Regions from separate parts of the Variovorax sp. VRV01 genome, predicted to be linked through region 1. Evidence: riboswitches for the same ligand, from Rfam matches in the RefSeq annotation. Region 1 holds a riboswitch; the other holds the start of a gene.
The links. A riboswitch is a leader RNA that binds a small molecule or an ion and turns the genes downstream of it on or off. The one in region 1 is predicted to bind cobalamin.
Positions count from the first base shown of each region.

Region 2: linked by a shared signal. The riboswitch ahead of IB278_RS13860 (TonB-dependent receptor domain-containing protein) and the one ahead of cobM (precorrin-4 C(11)-methyltransferase) in region 1 are both predicted to bind cobalamin.

Region 1 covers NZ_JACVBS010000003.1:291,513-299,060, reverse strand. The annotation lists gene IB278_RS07670 (cobalamin biosynthesis protein) at 1-115, opposite strand, end outside; gene IB278_RS07665 (cobalamin biosynthesis central domain-containing protein) at 112-849, opposite strand; gene cobI (precorrin-2 C(20)-methyltransferase) at 839-1,639, opposite strand; gene cbiE (precorrin-6y C5,15-methyltransferase (decarboxylating) subunit CbiE) at 1,636-2,964, opposite strand; gene IB278_RS07650 (cobalt-precorrin-5B (C(1))-methyltransferase) at 2,961-4,058, opposite strand; gene IB278_RS07645 (precorrin-8X methylmutase) at 4,055-4,744, opposite strand; gene IB278_RS07640 (sirohydrochlorin chelatase) at 4,741-5,688, opposite strand; gene cobM (precorrin-4 C(11)-methyltransferase) at 5,685-6,530, opposite strand; cobalamin riboswitch at 6,687-6,950, opposite strand; gene IB278_RS07630 (hypothetical protein) at 6,954-7,253, opposite strand; gene IB278_RS07625 (Bug family tripartite tricarboxylate transporter substrate binding protein) at 7,351-7,548, opposite strand, start outside.
Region 2 covers NZ_JACVBS010000007.1:14,335-21,882, reverse strand. The annotation lists gene IB278_RS13880 (FecCD family ABC transporter permease) at 1-611, opposite strand, end outside; gene IB278_RS13875 (ABC transporter substrate-binding protein) at 627-1,496, opposite strand; gene IB278_RS13870 (bifunctional adenosylcobinamide kinase/adenosylcobinamide-phosphate guanylyltransferase) at 1,493-2,068, opposite strand; gene IB278_RS13865 (cobyrinate a,c-diamide synthase) at 2,058-3,467, opposite strand; gene IB278_RS13860 (TonB-dependent receptor domain-containing protein) at 3,452-5,392, opposite strand; cobalamin riboswitch at 5,491-5,740, opposite strand; gene IB278_RS13855 (DUF904 domain-containing protein) at 5,810-6,034, shown strand; gene IB278_RS13850 (cell division protein ZapA) at 6,031-6,372, shown strand; gene IB278_RS13845 (sulfite exporter TauE/SafE family protein) at 6,655-7,476, shown strand.

The DNA of each region.
Region 1 (7,548 bases):
CCTGCGCGAGCTGCGCGCCGATGCCGGCCAGCGCCTCGTCGATCGCCTGCTGCAGCGTGTGCTGGGGCGTGCCGCGGTCGCAGCCCAGGCCGATGGCGTAGCGCACGGTGCTCATTGCGGCGGCCGGTAGACGACGAGCCGCTCGGCCAGCGTGCGCCAGCGCTCGGCGCTCACTTCGGCCTGCGTGATCCACAGCACGGCCTTGAAGCGCGCGAGATCCACATCGTCGAAGCGCGCGAAGCGGTGGATGTTGGCGGGCAGGGGAGTCGGGCGGTTCCACCAATCAGTGCTGCCCGCTTCCTGCACCACCGCGACCGGCTCGCCGTTCACGACATGGGCCGAGACGCGCGTGATGTTGATCTTGGGCGCCTCCACCTTCCAGCCGAGTTCGCGCCCGAGGATGTCGACCGGGATGGTCTTGCCCACGTCCGACGCGGTGGTCAGCACGGGCGTGGCATCCAGTAGCGCGGCGACCTGCTCGGCCATCGCGTTGGCGCCGCCCACGTGGCCCGAGAGCACCGGAATCACGAACTGCGCGGCGTCGTCCACCACCAGCACGCCCGGGTCTTCGTCCTTGCTCTTGAGGTGTGGCGCGATCAGGCGCACCACGGCGCCGAGCGAAACGAAGAACACGATCTGGTCGAAGTCCGCGAACAGCGCGGCGATCTCGTCGCGGAAAGCGCCCGCATAGGCGCGCACGGGGTTGGGCAGTCCGGCCATGAGCGGCGCGAACTTGTAGCCCACGCACACGCTGGCCTCGGGCAGCAGGCGGGCCAGTCCGGCCGTTTGCTGCGCGCCGTGCTTGGTGATGGCCACGAGCACCACGCGGGGTGCGGCTTCATTCGTCATTCGGGTTTTCGTCCTCTTCGATTTCGGTGCTGGTTTTCTTGCGGCAGCCGCGCACCAGTTCGCCGCGTTCGCGGCCGGGGTTCTTCACCAGCAGCAGCGACAGGTAGTTGACCTTGCTGCCTTTCAGGCTGGCCACGTCGTGCACGATGCGTTCGACCGGCGAGCCGGCCTTCTCGATGAAGCGGCTGTGCGCGAGCAGGCCGCGCCGCGCCAGCAGGTCGATCAGGTCGTCGAGCAGCGGCTTGACCTTCATGAGCACCAGCGTGTCGAAGTCGTCCAGCATCTTCTCGACCGCGGCAATGCCGTAGGCCGCCGGCACGATGGCCACGGTGTCGTCCTGCTCCGAGAGCGGCAGCTGCAGGCGCGCGCAGGCTGCGTTGAAGGAGGTGACGCCGGGCACCACGTCGATGCGCGCGGCCGGGTCGAGCTCGCGCAGCACGCGCGCCAGGTAGCAGAAGCTCGCATAGGTGGAGGCATCGCCCTCGACCAGGAACAGCACGTCCTGCCCGGTCGCCAGCAGCGCCTGCACGGTCTCGGCGGCCTTCAGCCAGTGGCGCGCGAGCTTCTCGGCGTCGTGCGTCATCGGGAACAGCAGCGCCTGGTGCTGCGCGGGCGCCGACAGGCCGGCGCGCAGCGCGATGTCGAGCGCGTAGCTTTCCTTGCGCAGGCTGCGCACGGGGTAGGTCCAGACCGCGTCGGTGCGCGTCAGCAGGGACCAGGCGCGGCGCGTGATCAGGTCCGGATCGCCCGGGCCGAGCGATACGCCGTGGAGCATGCCGGGTGCCGTCATGCCGCACCGCCCGTCAGCACGCGGACCTCAGTCCTTTGCGCACAGACCAGCCACACCGGGTTCTCGGCCGCGAGCCGGTGCATGTGCAGGATCGGCTTGCTGCGCGAGGCCTGCAGCTGCAGCACGTCCCAGCTCGCACCCTGCGCCTTCAACGCCTCGACCGCACCTGCGAGGTTCTCGATGGTCACGAAGTTCATCACCAGCCAGCCGCCCGGACGCAGGCGCCGCAGCACCAGCGCGATGAGCTCGGCCAGTTCGCCGCCGGAGCCGCCGATGAAGACGGCGTCCGGATCGGCCCAGGCCGCCAGGCCCTCGGGCGCCTTGTCGTGCACCAGGCTGTGGTTGCTGATGCCCATGGCCTGCCGGTTGCGCGCGACGATGGCGCTGTCGTCCGCGTTCTTCTCGATCGCGTAGACATGGCCGCGCCAGCACAGCCGCGCCGCCTCCAGCCCGACCGAGCCGGAGCCCGCGCCGATGTCCCACACCACGCTGTCGGCGCGCAGCTGCATGCGCGCGAGCGAGACGGCGCGCACCTCGTTCTTGGTGATCAGGCCCTTCTCGGGATGGCGCTGTTCGAAGCTCGCGTCCGGCAGGCCGAACAGCACCTGCGGCGCGCGCAGCCGGGTGCGCCAGAGCAGCACCACGTTCGGGTCGGCAAAACGCATCTGTGCCGCCGCCGCGATGCGCATGCCGCTGACCACGCGCTCCTCGGGCTGGCACAGGCGCTCGGCCACGGCCATCTCGAAATCGTCGGCCAGGCCCTCGGCCACCAGCATGCGCGCGATGCGGTCGGGCGTGTTGTCGGGGCTGGTGAGCACGGCCAGGCGGTCGTGCTGGCGGATGTCGCGCAACAGTGCATAGAGGCCGTGCGCGGGCGGCGATCCCGGCAGCCAGTCGCCCGCGTCCTTCGCGTGCACCGAGGCGAACTTCATCTCCTGCCAAGGCAGGCCGAGCCGCGCGCAGGCCAGCTGCAGCGTCGACACGTTCGGGATGACCTCGATCGCCTCGATGCACAGGCGTGCGGCCAGGAAGGCCGCGATGCCATGGCACAGCGGATCGCCGGTGGCCAGCACGACCACGCGGCGCTCTTCGGCCTGTGCGGCGCGGATCCATTCGGGCACCTGCGACAGTGCGCCGGTGAGGTCGCGCTGCACCGCGCCGGGTGCGATGTGCGGCGCGAACAGCGCCAGCGTGCGTGCGGCGCCGATCACCAGCTGCGCCTGCTGCAGATGGGCCATCGCGCTGCGCCCGAGGCTCGCATCGCCGTCGTCCAGCACGCCGAGGATGCGGCATTTGTGGGTCATGTTGTTGTCGTTGTCGTTCACGGCGCCTCCGCGATCTTTCGGCCTTCGAAGTCGCAGACCAGCACTTTCAGTTCGAATTGGTCGGGGTAGCGTGTGCGCAGCGTCTGGATGACGCGCTGCGCGAGCGCCGTGTGAAAGGCGGCGCCGAGCCCGAGCGTGTCCATGCGCTCGCCGGCATAGCGCGCGGTCTCGTTGCCGCGGATCGCATCGCACACATCGGGCGGCGCGCCGAGTCCGGCGGCCAGGTCGGCCAGCAGGCCGGTGTCGACCTCTGCCCGGCCGGCGTGGGTGATGGTCTCGCCCTGCGCGATCTTGGTGAGCTTGCCGACCATGCCGCCGATCACCACTTTCCGGATCCCGGCCTTGACCGCGGCGCCCATCGCATAGCGCAGGAAGTCGCCCATCTGCACGAAGGCCGGCTCGGGCAGCTCCGGCATTTCGGCCATCACGAATTTCTCGGTGCGCCCGCCGGTCGTGAGCACGACCACGCCGTGGCCCAGCGTGCCCGCCACCTGCACGCCCTGCACCACGCTCGCGCGGTAGGCGGCGGTGGAGTACGGCTTGACGATGCCGGTCGTGCCCAGGATCGAGATGCCGCCGAGGATGCCCAGGCGCGCGTTGAGCGTCTTCCTGGCCATCTCCTCGCCCTGCGGCACGGAGATGGCGACTTCGAGGCCGACTTCGTCGAGCAGCGTCGCGCCCACCGCGCGCACGTTGGCCTCGATGTTGCGGCGCGGCACCGGGTTGATGGCGGGGCCGCCCACGGCGAGCCCGAGGCCCGGCATGGTGACGGTGCCCACGCCGGCGCCGCCGGCCAGCACCACCTGGCCCGCGAGCTCGGGCAGCAGGCGCACATCGGCCGTGAGATGGGCCTTGTCGGTGCAGTCGGGATCGTCGCCGGCGTCCTTGATGACCATCGCATGCGCGCTCGCGCCGTCGACGCGGCCGTCGTGCACCGCGAAGCGCACGAGGTCGCCGTTGGGCAGCAGGCACTCGACCTCGCCGGGCACCTGCCCCGTGACCAGGCCGATCACCGCCGCGCGCGCCGCCGCGGCCGAACACGCACCGGTCGTGAAACCGGTGCGGGTGCCGCGGGGCGCGCCCTTGTCCATCATGCGGCGTGTTCGCGCGCCTCGGCCAGGCTCAGCAGCGCGTGGATCGCGGCCACCACCAGCGTGGAGCCGCCCTTGCGCCCGCGGATCACGATCCAGGGCACGTCGTTTTCGAGCGCGACCAGGTCCTTCGACTCGGCCGCCGACACGAAGCCCACCGGCATGCCGACCACCAGCGCGGGGCGCGCGCCCTCCTCGTGGATCAGCCGCACGATCTCGATCAGCGCGGTGGGCGCATTGCCGATGCCGACGATCGCGCCGTCGACCAGCCCGAGCCGATGCGCCTTGCGCATCGCCTGCACCGCGCGCGTGGTGCCTTCGGCCATCGCCTGCGAGATCACGTCGGGGTCGCTGATGAACTGGTGCGTGCCCATGCCGAAGTGGGCCAGGCGCGGGGCCGAGAGGCCGACGCAGATCATCTCGACATCGGCCAGCACGCGGCTGGCGCGCGAGCGGATGGCGGCGATGGCGGCGTCGACCGCTTCAGGATGAAAGTCGGTCAGGCCGTTGAAGTCGAAGTCGGCGTTCGCATGGATCATGCGGCGCACCACGGGCCACTGGTCAGCGGTGTAGGCATGCGATGCCACCTCGCGGTCGATCACCGCGAAGGAATCGTGCTCGATGGCACGGCCCGCCGCGGTGAGCTGCTCGGTGACGACGTTGGCCGCCGTGGAAGACGCCGGCTTCATCGCAGCACCGGCACCGGATCGTGCGCATGGGCGTGGCCATGCGCGTGGTCGTGATCGTGGTCGTGATGGTGATCGTGACCATGGTCATGGCCGTGCGCGCCCGCATCGCCATGGTGATGGCCGCCCAGCCCGTGTTCCACCGCGAAGTCGCGGAACTTGCAGCCGTCGCAGGGCATGAGCGCGGCCGGTGCGCCGCGCCGCAGGTCATCCACGCGCTGCTCCAGCAGCGCAAAGATCTCGGGCTCGAAGCCGAAGTAGCGCGTGGAGACAAAACGGATCGTCGGGTATTGCGCCTTCAGGTGTTCGACTTGGCGCGCGATCCGTTCGACCAGCGTGCCGTTGAACAGGTAGTACGGCAGCACCACCACCTGCTTCATGCCCAGCAGGCTCTGGCGCTGCACGGCCCGCTCCAGACGCGGGTAGGTGATGCCCGTGAAGGCAAGGTCGACCAGCTCGTGGTCGGTCTCCTCCATCAGCCAGCGCGCCATCTTGGCCATGTCGCCGTTGGCCTGGCGGTCCGACGAACCCCGGCCCAGGATCACCACGCCGGTGGTGGTCGGGTCGGGCATGTCGAGCGCCTGCATCGCGTCCTTGAGGCGGCGCCGCAGGATCGCCAGGATCGGGTCGCAGGCCGTGAGGTGCGGCGCATAGAGGAACTGCACCATCGGGTACTTGAGCCGGGCGCCGTCGATGGCCTGCGGGATGTCCATCTTCACGTGGCCCGCGGCATTGAGGATGAGCGGCACCACGATCACGCGCCGCGCGCTCTCGGCGGCGCGGCGCAGGCCCTCGCTCATCGTGATCTCGGAGAACTCGATGAAGCAGACCTCGATGCGCCAGCCCGGCTGCCGCTCGCGCCATTGCGCGGCGAAGGCCTCGATCTCGTCGTTGCCGGATTTTTCGCGCGAGCCGTGGCCCACCAGCAGAATGGTTTCTGAGTTCATGGAAGTTCCTGGCGCAGGGTTTCGGCGGGAACGCTCGCGCGCCTGAAGCGGTGCGTGAAGCTCGCGTCGTAGAGCTTGGATTTGGCGAGCGTGGTCCACTGCCGCGCGCCCAGCGTGGGGCTGGCGATGATCATCGACTGGGTCGCGATGCGGGCCTCGCGGCACAGCGCCTGGATAGTCGCCACCGTGCCGCGCACGATCTTCTCTTCGCCGGGCCAGCTCGCCTTGTGGACCACCACCACGGGCGCATCGGGCGACCAGCCGGCGGCCGCGAGTGCGGCCGTGACCTTGCCCAGCAGCGTGATGCTCAGGAAGATGCACAGCGTGCTGTGGTGCGCGGCCAGCGCCTCGAGCGACTCGCCCTCGGGCATCGGCGTGCGGCCTTCGACGCGCGTGAAGATCACGGTCTGCGTGACCTCGGGCAGCGTGAGGCTTTCCACCGCCGCGGCCGCCGATGCCATGGCGGAGGACACGCCCGGCACCACCCCGATCGGCACGCCCGCCGCATCCAGCGGCTGCACCAGTTCGATCAGCGCGCCGTACAGGCCCGGGTCGCCGGTCTGCAGGCGCACCACGGTCTCGCAGCGCGCGGCCTGCGCGATCAGCCAGGCCGACATCTGCTCGAGCGTCATGTCCTTGCTGTCGGCAATGGCGCAGTCCGGATGCGCCCAGCGCATCGCGGCTTCGCTCACCAGCGAGCCCGCGAACAGGATCGCCCCGGCGCGCTCGACGAGGCCGCGGCCCTTGACGGTGATGAGTTCCGGATCGCCCGGGCCCGCACCGACGAACCACACGGTTCCCGGCGCCGGCGCACTGCCTGGAGCGATGGCTCGCTCGTTCATCATGATGATTCCTCCGCGCCCGCCGCGCGATAGATGGTCGGTAGGACCGGGCAGCGGGAGAAATCGGAGGGGCGTCAGTGGATGCGGTTCCGGCGGATGCACACCTGCATCGAGCCGGACGCCATGCGCCGCCCGCCGATCCTCGCCCACCGCAAGGTCATGCGCTGGTCGTCAGGCCGGTCTCCGGGCTCACGAGCGGAAGGCCATCGGCTCTCCAGCAAGACCACCTTCCCATGCCGTTCGCGGCACAGTGGCGCGGGACCGAATCCCGGGGCCTTGCTTCTGACTCGTTTACCGTTGCGGGGGCAGCGTCGGCATTGCGCGGTGTTCTCTCCACCGCCGCGCACCGACTTCCCGTTTCACCCTGGCCACCCCGCCGTTGATACGGGGCGCCAGGACACCTGACAACGCGCGCAAAGTGTATCAGGCGGTCTGGGCTCGATGAACGGCGGAAGGAGCCCCATGCCGGGGAAGGGAAGGCGCATCGGCGCGCTCCATCCGCCGCAGCGCGGCGCTCAGCTCGTCCTGCTCCGCAGGGCCCAGCTCGCGCGCCAGGCGCCTGAACCCGGCCTGGTAGCAGGGCAGCATCAGCGCCGCGGTGAGCGCGTGGACGTCATCGCCGCGTGCAAGGCGCTCATGGCACGCAGCGATGCTCCGATACACGCCGAGCGCCTGCGCGACGCGGGTTTTCCTGCTGCTGTCGTTGCTGCTCTCGATGCTCATCGCCGGCTCCTTGTGGCGCGCCGTGGATGGCGCCGCAAGGCAACTCTATGGATTGGCGGGCGCAGCGGGGAGTAACAAGATCGTCGTGAATCCGGCCCTACTCGACCGCGACCTTGCCCTCCTTGACCAGCCTCGCGAACTTCACCGTCTCTTCGCGGATGCGCGCCGCCATCTCGGCGGAGCTGTCGCCGATCGGCTCGGCGCCGATGGCGCGCATCCGCTCGGCGAACTCCGGCGACTTGATGATCCTGGCCATCTCGGCGTGAAGCTTCGAGGTGATGTCCTTCGGCGTGCC
Region 2 (7,548 bases), on a different contig from region 1:
ACCGCGCCGACCGCGGCCATCACCGCGCAGGCGCTCCAGCCGACCAGGCCGGTGCTGCCGAGGATGAAGCCCTGGATGGCCTGCAGGATGTCGGCCGAGGCGATGGTGATCAGGTCCTTGGCGGCGCCGAGCACCACGCCGACGATCACGCCCGCGAGCAGCAGCCGCAGCGTCTGCTGCACGCCGCGCGCGAGCACCAGCGTGAGCATCACCGCGAGCACCGCCCCCACGAAGGCCGCGCCCGTGAGCCCCAGGCGCATCGCCCATTGCGTGCTGGCGGCCGAGCCGCCGAACAGCAGCAGCGCCACCGCCACGCCGAGCGAGGCGCCCGAGGCGCTGCCCAGCAGATAAGGGTCGGCCAGCGGGTTGCGGAACAGGCCCTGTGCCACCGAGCCCGCGAGCCCGAGCAGCGCACCCGCGAGCCAGGCGCCGAGCGTGCGCGGCAGCCGGATGTCCCAGACGATGCGCAGCGCCACCGGATCGCGCCACGCCGCCAGCAGGCTTTCGAAGCCGGTGCTGCCGATGCCCAGGCCGAGCAACGCCAGCGCACCGCCCAGCACCAGCAAGGCGATGCCGAAGAGCCAGACGCGGCGCTGATGGCGTGTGTGCATGAAGTCCACCCGGGCTCAGCCGGCCTTCTCCGCGATGCAGCGCGCCATCAGCCGTGCGGCCTCGTCCATGCGCGGGCCGGGGCGCACGAGCACGTCCGACTGCGCGGCGTCGAAGCGGCAGATGCGCCCTTCGCGCACCGCGCGGATGCCGCTCCAGCCCGGGCGCTGTTCCATGCCCGCCGCGCTGCGCACGCTGACCATGATGAGATCGGGATTGGCGCGCACCACATATTCGGGGTTGAGCTTGGGAAAAGGCCCGAGCGAAGCCGGCACGATGTTCTTCATGCCCAGCCGCGCAAGCGTCTCGCCGATGAAGGACGATTCGCCGGCCGCATAGGGCGCGCTGTTGACCTCGAAGTAGACGCGCTGGCCCCTCGCACGGGCCGGCAGCGATTGCGCCGCAGCCGACACGCTGGCATCGATCACGCGCCAGATGTTCGGCGCCTCATGGGTGCCCAGCACCTGGTCGAGCTTGTCGAGCACGCGCCGCACGTCGGCATGGCTCTTGGGTTCGAGCACCAGCACCTTGAGGCCCAGCGCCTCGAGCCGCTGCGTCACGCGCGACGACTTGGCGAGCAGCACCGCATCGGGCCGCAGCGCCACGATCGCCTCGACGTTCGGGTCGAGCCCGCCGCCCAGCTGCGGCAAGGCGCGCACCGCGCTCGGCGAGTTGGAGTAATTGTCGACGCCCACCAGCCGGGAACAGGCACCGAGTGCGCAGACCCCTTCGGTCAGCGACGGCAGCAGCGTGACGATGCGCTGCGGCGGCTGCGGCAGGCTCACCGCCACGCCGCGCTCGTCGACCACCTCGATGGCATGCGCGGCCAGCGCGAAGAGGCCAAGCCCAATGGCCGCGGACAAGCATCGAATCCAGCGGGCGGTCATGCAGGTGCCTTCAGGGTCAGCGGCAAGCCGGCCGCCATCAGCGTGACGCGATCGCAGGCGGTCGCCACGTCCTGGTTCATGCGGCCCAGCGCGTCGACGAAAGCGCGGGTTTCGCGGCCGAGCGGAATCACGCCCAGGCCGATCTCGTTGCCCACCAGCACCACCGGTCCGCGCGCCTCGCGTAGCGCCACGAGCAGCATCGCGGCATGCGCCGCCGGCGTGCGCGTGACCGGCTGCGCGGTCTCGCAGCGCAGCGGCATCAGCAGGTTGGTGAGCCAGAGCGTGAGGCAGTCGACCACCACCAGCGTCTCGGGCGAGCTCTGGGTGACGATGGCGCGCGCCAGCTCGACCGGTTCTTCCACGGTCCGCAGGGCGGGCACGCGGCGGGCGCGGTCGGCCTGGTGGCGCACGATGCGCTCCTGCATCTCGTCGTCGTGGGCCTGGGCGGTGGCAATCAGCACGGCGCGCCGCATTCCGGGCGCCTCGGCCAGCCAGTCGGCGGCGCGCTGCTCGGCGCGGCGCGACTTGCCGCTTTTCTGGCCACCGAGGATGAATTCGTGTTCAACGCGCATGCGCATCGGCCTCCGGGGTTTCGCGTTCGAGCTCGATCGGCATCGCGCCGAACAGGCTGGCCGTGGCTTCGGGGCTGGACGCGAACCACGCATGAAAATAGCTCGCCCGCACCGGGCCGTGCACATAGAAGGCCTCTCCGGCGCGGGCGTCCGCGCCCGGCCTGCCGGTGAAGGCCGCCGGCACCAGCGGCGTCTCGCAGCTCGAATAATGAAAGGTGTGGCCGCGCACGGTGTGGTCGCCAAGCTTGAGCTGCTGAGGACCCAGGCCGGCGAGCCGCTTGTGCATCGCCACCCGGCCGGGCAGCAGGCCCCAGAGCGCGTGCGATGCGCCATCGGCCGTCTCCAGTTGCTCGAACAGCGACATCATGCCGCCGCACTCGGCCCAGACCGGCCTGCCCGCGGCCACATGCGCGGCCAGCGCCGCGCGCAGGGAATCGCTGGCGGACAGCGCCTTGGCATGCAGTTCGGGGTAGCCGCCGGGCAGCCAGAGCGCATCGCATGCGGGCAGCGCATCGCCGGCGAGCGGTGAGAAGAACACGACCCGCGCGCCCAGCGCCGCCAGCACGTCGAGGTTGGCCGGATAGATGAAGGCAAAGGCCGCGTCGCGCGCGACCGCGATGGTGCGGCCCTGCAGCAGCGGATCGATGCGCGCCGGCGGCTCGGCCGGGGCAGCCTCGAAGCGTACCAGCGGCCATTCGGCAAGCGGCCGCTTGCCCAGAGGCGTGGCGGCCATCGCGTCGGCCGCCGCATCGAGCCGCGCCATCGCGTCGCCGAGTTCATGCGCGGCGACCAGGCCCAGGTGCCGCTCGGGCAGCTCGAAGCCGGCACCGCGCGGCAGGCTGCCGAGCCACTGCGCCGGTTCGCGCAAGGCCCCCTTCAGCATGCCGGCATGGCGTTCACCGGCCACGCGGTTGGCCAGCACGCCGGCCCAGGGCAGCGCGGGCCGGAAGTTCTGCAGGCCGTAGGCCAGCGCGCCGAAGGTGCCGGCCATGGCCTGTGCATCGATCACGGCCAGCACCGGCAGGCCGAAGCGCTCGGCCAGGTCCGCCGCGCTGGGACTGCCATCGAACAGGCCCATGACGCCTTCGACGATCAGCAGGTCGGCCTCGGCCGCCGCCGCATGCAGCCGCCGGCGGCAGTCGGCCTCGCCGGTCATCCAGAGGTCGAGCGAATGCACCGGCGCGCCGCTTGCAAGCGCCAGCCAGCAGGGGTCGAGAAAGTCGGGCCCGCACTTGAAGACCCGCACGCGCCGGCCCTGGCGCGCATGCAGCCGCGCCAGGGCGGCCGCGACCGTGGTCTTGCCCTGCCCCGAAGCCGGGGCCGCCACCAGCACGGCGGCGCAGGCGTGCGCAGCGACCGGTTCGCTGTTCGCGTCGTACTGGCTTATTGCGGTGTCCACTTCAGGCCGATGTAAGCGTTGCGGCCGCCGGTGGCGTAGCCGCGTGCAAGCGTGTAGTCCTTGTCGCCCACATTGTCGACGCGGGCCACCAGGCCGATGTCGCGCGTGATCTGCGTGCTGGCCACCAGGTTCAGCACGGTATAGCCGCCCAGCGTGCGCGTGTTGGCGGCGTCGTCGAAGCGCTTGCTCGACGATTGCAGCTCGGCGCCCAGCGTCCAGCCGGCAACGCGCCAGTCGGCGCCGAGCGTGCCGTGGCGGCGCGCGCGGCGTGCGAGCAGGTGGTCGGTGTCCAGGTCGCGCGGGTCCTGGAAGTCGAGCGATGCGCGCAATGTCACGTCGCCGATGCGGTGGCCGCCCGACAGCGTCACGCCCTGGTAGCGGGCCCGCGCCGTGCTGGCATAGCAGCCGAAGCTGGAGCGGCAGTTGGTGGCCGAGCCGTCGAACACGATCAGGTTCTCGACGCGGTTCTGGTAGACGACGATGCCCGCATGCGTGCCGCCGTCGGTGTACTGCAGGCCCAGTTCCACGTTGCGGCTCGACTCTGGCTTGAGGCTGGCCACGCCGTATTCGCTGAAGCGCTGGTACAGCGTGGGTGCGCGGAACGCCGTGCCGGCCGAGACGGTGGCGCGCAGCCGCGGCGTGATCGCGTAGCCATAGGCGGCGCTGCCGGTGGCCTTGCCGCCGAATTCGCTGTCGTCGTCATGGCGCACATGCAGCTGGAGCGAATGCGCGCCCTGCACGAAGCCATAGCCGAGCGAGACCGCATCCTGCGAGCGCTTGCTCGAGAACAGGCCGCTGCTGGTGGTGGGTGCATTCTCGAGCGCGTCTTCGCGGCGCTCGAGCGTGGCCGTCACCAGGTGCGGGCCGAAGCGGAACTCGTTCTGGAACAGGTAGCCGCGCAGGTTCGTCTCGGTGCGGTAGAACGATGGCTGGGTCTTGTAGACCGACTGCGAATCGGTCACCTGCACGCGCGTGCTGTAGATGTCGTTCCACTTGGCCGACCACGACAGCCCGGCCGTGCGCAGCGTGTTGTTCGAGATGTCGTTCCTGAAGAGGATCGGCGGCTTGGTCCTGAAGCTCACCGGCGGGTCGTAGCCGGCTTCCATGTCGCTGTACAGCAGCGTGGCTTCCAGCCGCTGGTTCGGCGTGAGCTGGTAGCCCAGGCGCAGGTTGCCGGCATTGCTGCGGTAGCCGTCGCGGTCGGGGCTGGTGAAGCCGTCCTTCGAGGGCGTGCGCTTGTCCATCGGCAGCACGTTGAAGCCCCGGCTTTCCTCGTGGGCCGCGCCCAGCGAGTAGTCGAAGGCACCCGATTTCCCGCTCACGCCCGCCTCCGCCTTGCGCAAGCCATGGCTTCCGAAGCCGATGCCCGCGTAGGGCGCCACGCCCTCTTCGCCGCGCTTCGTGAAGAGCTGGATCACGCCGCCCACGGCATCGGAGCCGTACACCGCGGCGGCCGGACCGCGCAGCACTTCGATGCGGTCGATCTGCGAGAGCGGAATGCTTTCCCAGCCGGCACCGCCGGTCGATTGCGAATCGACGCGCACGCCGTCGATGTAGACGGCCGTGAAGCGCGTCTCGGCGCCGCGGATGAACAGGCTGGTGGTGTTGCCCACGCTGCCGTTGCGCGTGATCTCGATGCCCGGCAGGCGCGCCAGCACGTCGGCCACGCCGACCGCGCCGCTGCGCTCGATGGTCTGGCGGTCGACCACGGACACGTCGCCCACCAGGTCCGACAGCGGCTGCGGCGTGCGGTTGGCTGTGACCACGGTTTCGCCGAGTGCCGGCGCATCCTGCTGGGCATGCGCGACGGCCGGCAGTTGAAGCAGCGCCATGCCGCCGAAGGCGGAGGCCAGCGCGAGCGGCAGGCAGGCAAGGCGGCGGCGCGCAGGCGAACGGCCGAGGGAAAGAAAACCACAGGAAGTCATGAATGGAGCGAACGAACGTCTATGCCCGTCGCCGGCTTCCCCGCCGGCGCTTGGACGCAATGGCTGCCTTGCGCGCCGAACCGAAAATCGATCGCGCATGCGGCAGCCGCCTCGTTGGCCGGTATCCGGGCTGGCAGTGCGACCCCACCGCCTTCCCAGGTGCCTGTTTCAGGGCACCCAGTGGCTTGATGGATGAGGTTGACGCTTGCGGCGTCGACTGCTTGACCGTTGCGGGGGCAGCGCAGGCGGCTTCGGCCTTGTTCCGTTTCCGGAGGGCGTTCACTCCTGCTTCCCGTTGAACCGCGGCGCGTGAACCACGCCGCAGGCACCAACGCGCAGGATTCTAGGGCCTGCGCCGGCACAGTAAGCCAAAAGTTGCGCAGCCTGTGCTTCGCCGGGAAACTACAATCGCCAACCATGCCCGCCTCCAGCCCCATCGACCAGATCGCCGAGCGTGTGGACCGCCTGCTCGTGCGTCATGAAGAGGTGCAGCGCACCAATGCGCTGCTGCAGGAGCAGGTCGAAGCGCTCACGCGCGAGCGCGATGCGCTGAAGTCGCGGCTGGCCGCGGCCCGCACGCGCCTCGATGCATTGCTCGAGCGGCTGCCGGCTGAACCCCCTTCCCAAGATTCCCCCGCATGAAGCAGATTGAAGTTCAGATCATGGGCCAGAGCTATCTGCTCGGCTGCCCCGACGGCGGCGAGGCGCAACTGCGCGAAGCCGTCGAGCGCGTGGACGCGGCCATGTGCAAGATCCGCGATGCCGGCAAGGTGAAGGCGCGCGACCGCATCGCGGTGCTCGCCTCGCTGAACCTGGCTTTCGACCTGGCGGCACAGCAAGCGGCCGCCGCGGCCGCGCCGCTTCCCGTGGCCGCGGCGTCCTCGGCCCCCTCGGCAGATGGCGGGGACGCCGACGCCAAGGCCGCCCAGCTCATTCAGAAACTCGATCAAGCCCTCGCGGGCGATGACCATTTACTCTGAGCGGAAGCACCCGGCCCGTCCGGGGCGTAAAATCCGAACTGTCTGCGGTGCGCGTCGGGCTTAATATTTCCTTGTTCCAATGCTCTCCGGAGCCGGGCTTGGTACATCGCTTGACGGGTGTGATCATCTCGCGTCAGATGAACCCGAAGTCTTGCTGCCCTCGCCCACCTGAACCCTGGTTCAGGATGCGGGTTCGGCGCCCACTTGCAGACACCTTTTTCCGTTCATACGGCCCCTGCATGCGCTGCACGGGGCCGTTGCTTTTTTTCAAGGCTTCGCTGCGTGACTTCCCTGCTCGACCCCCTCCTGATCGCCGAACTGGCCGCACTCGGCCTGGGCACCGGTTTCCTGGCGGGCCTGCTGGGCATCGGCGGCGGGATGCTCATGGTGCCGTTCATCACGATCATCATGGGGCACCGCGGGGTGGCCTCCGATCTCGCGGTGAAGATGGCGATCGCCACCTCGATGGCCACGATCATCTTCACCTCGGTGTCCAGCGTGCGCGCACACCACAAGCGCGGCGCGGTGCGCTGGGACATCGTGCGGCGCCTGGCGCCCGGCATCGTCATCGGCAGCCTGCTGGGCAGCCTGGGCGTGTTCGCGCTGCTCAAGGGCACGGTGCTGGCCATCGTCTTTGCGCTGTTCGTGGGCTTCTCGGCCACGCAGATGTTCCTCGACCGCAAGCCCAAGCCCACGCGCCAGATGCCGGGCACCGCGGGGCAGCTGTCGGCGGGCGGCGCCATCGGCTTCATCTCGGGCCTGGTCGGCGCGGGCGGGGGCTTCGTCAGCGTGCCGTTCATGACCTGGTGCAACATCTCCATCCACAACGCCGTGGCGACCAGCGCCGCGCTCGGCTTTCCGATTGCGGTGGCCAACGTGCTGGGCTACGTGGTGAGCGGACAGTCGGTGCAAGGCCTTCCGGCCGGCTCGTTCGGCTACATCTGGCTGCCCGCGCTCGCGGTCATTGCGGTGTGCAGCGTGCTCACCGCGCCGCTGGGTGCGAAGGCAGCGCACAACCTGCCGGTGAAGAAGCTCAAGCGCGTGTTCGCGAGCATCCTGTACCTGCTGGCGGCCTACATGCTCTGGAAGGGCCTGCAGGGCTGAGCCGCCGCGCGCCTTGAAAGCCCCTCGGCGGCCGGGTGGGATCCGTTGCGAGGCCGCGGCCCCGGCCGTATA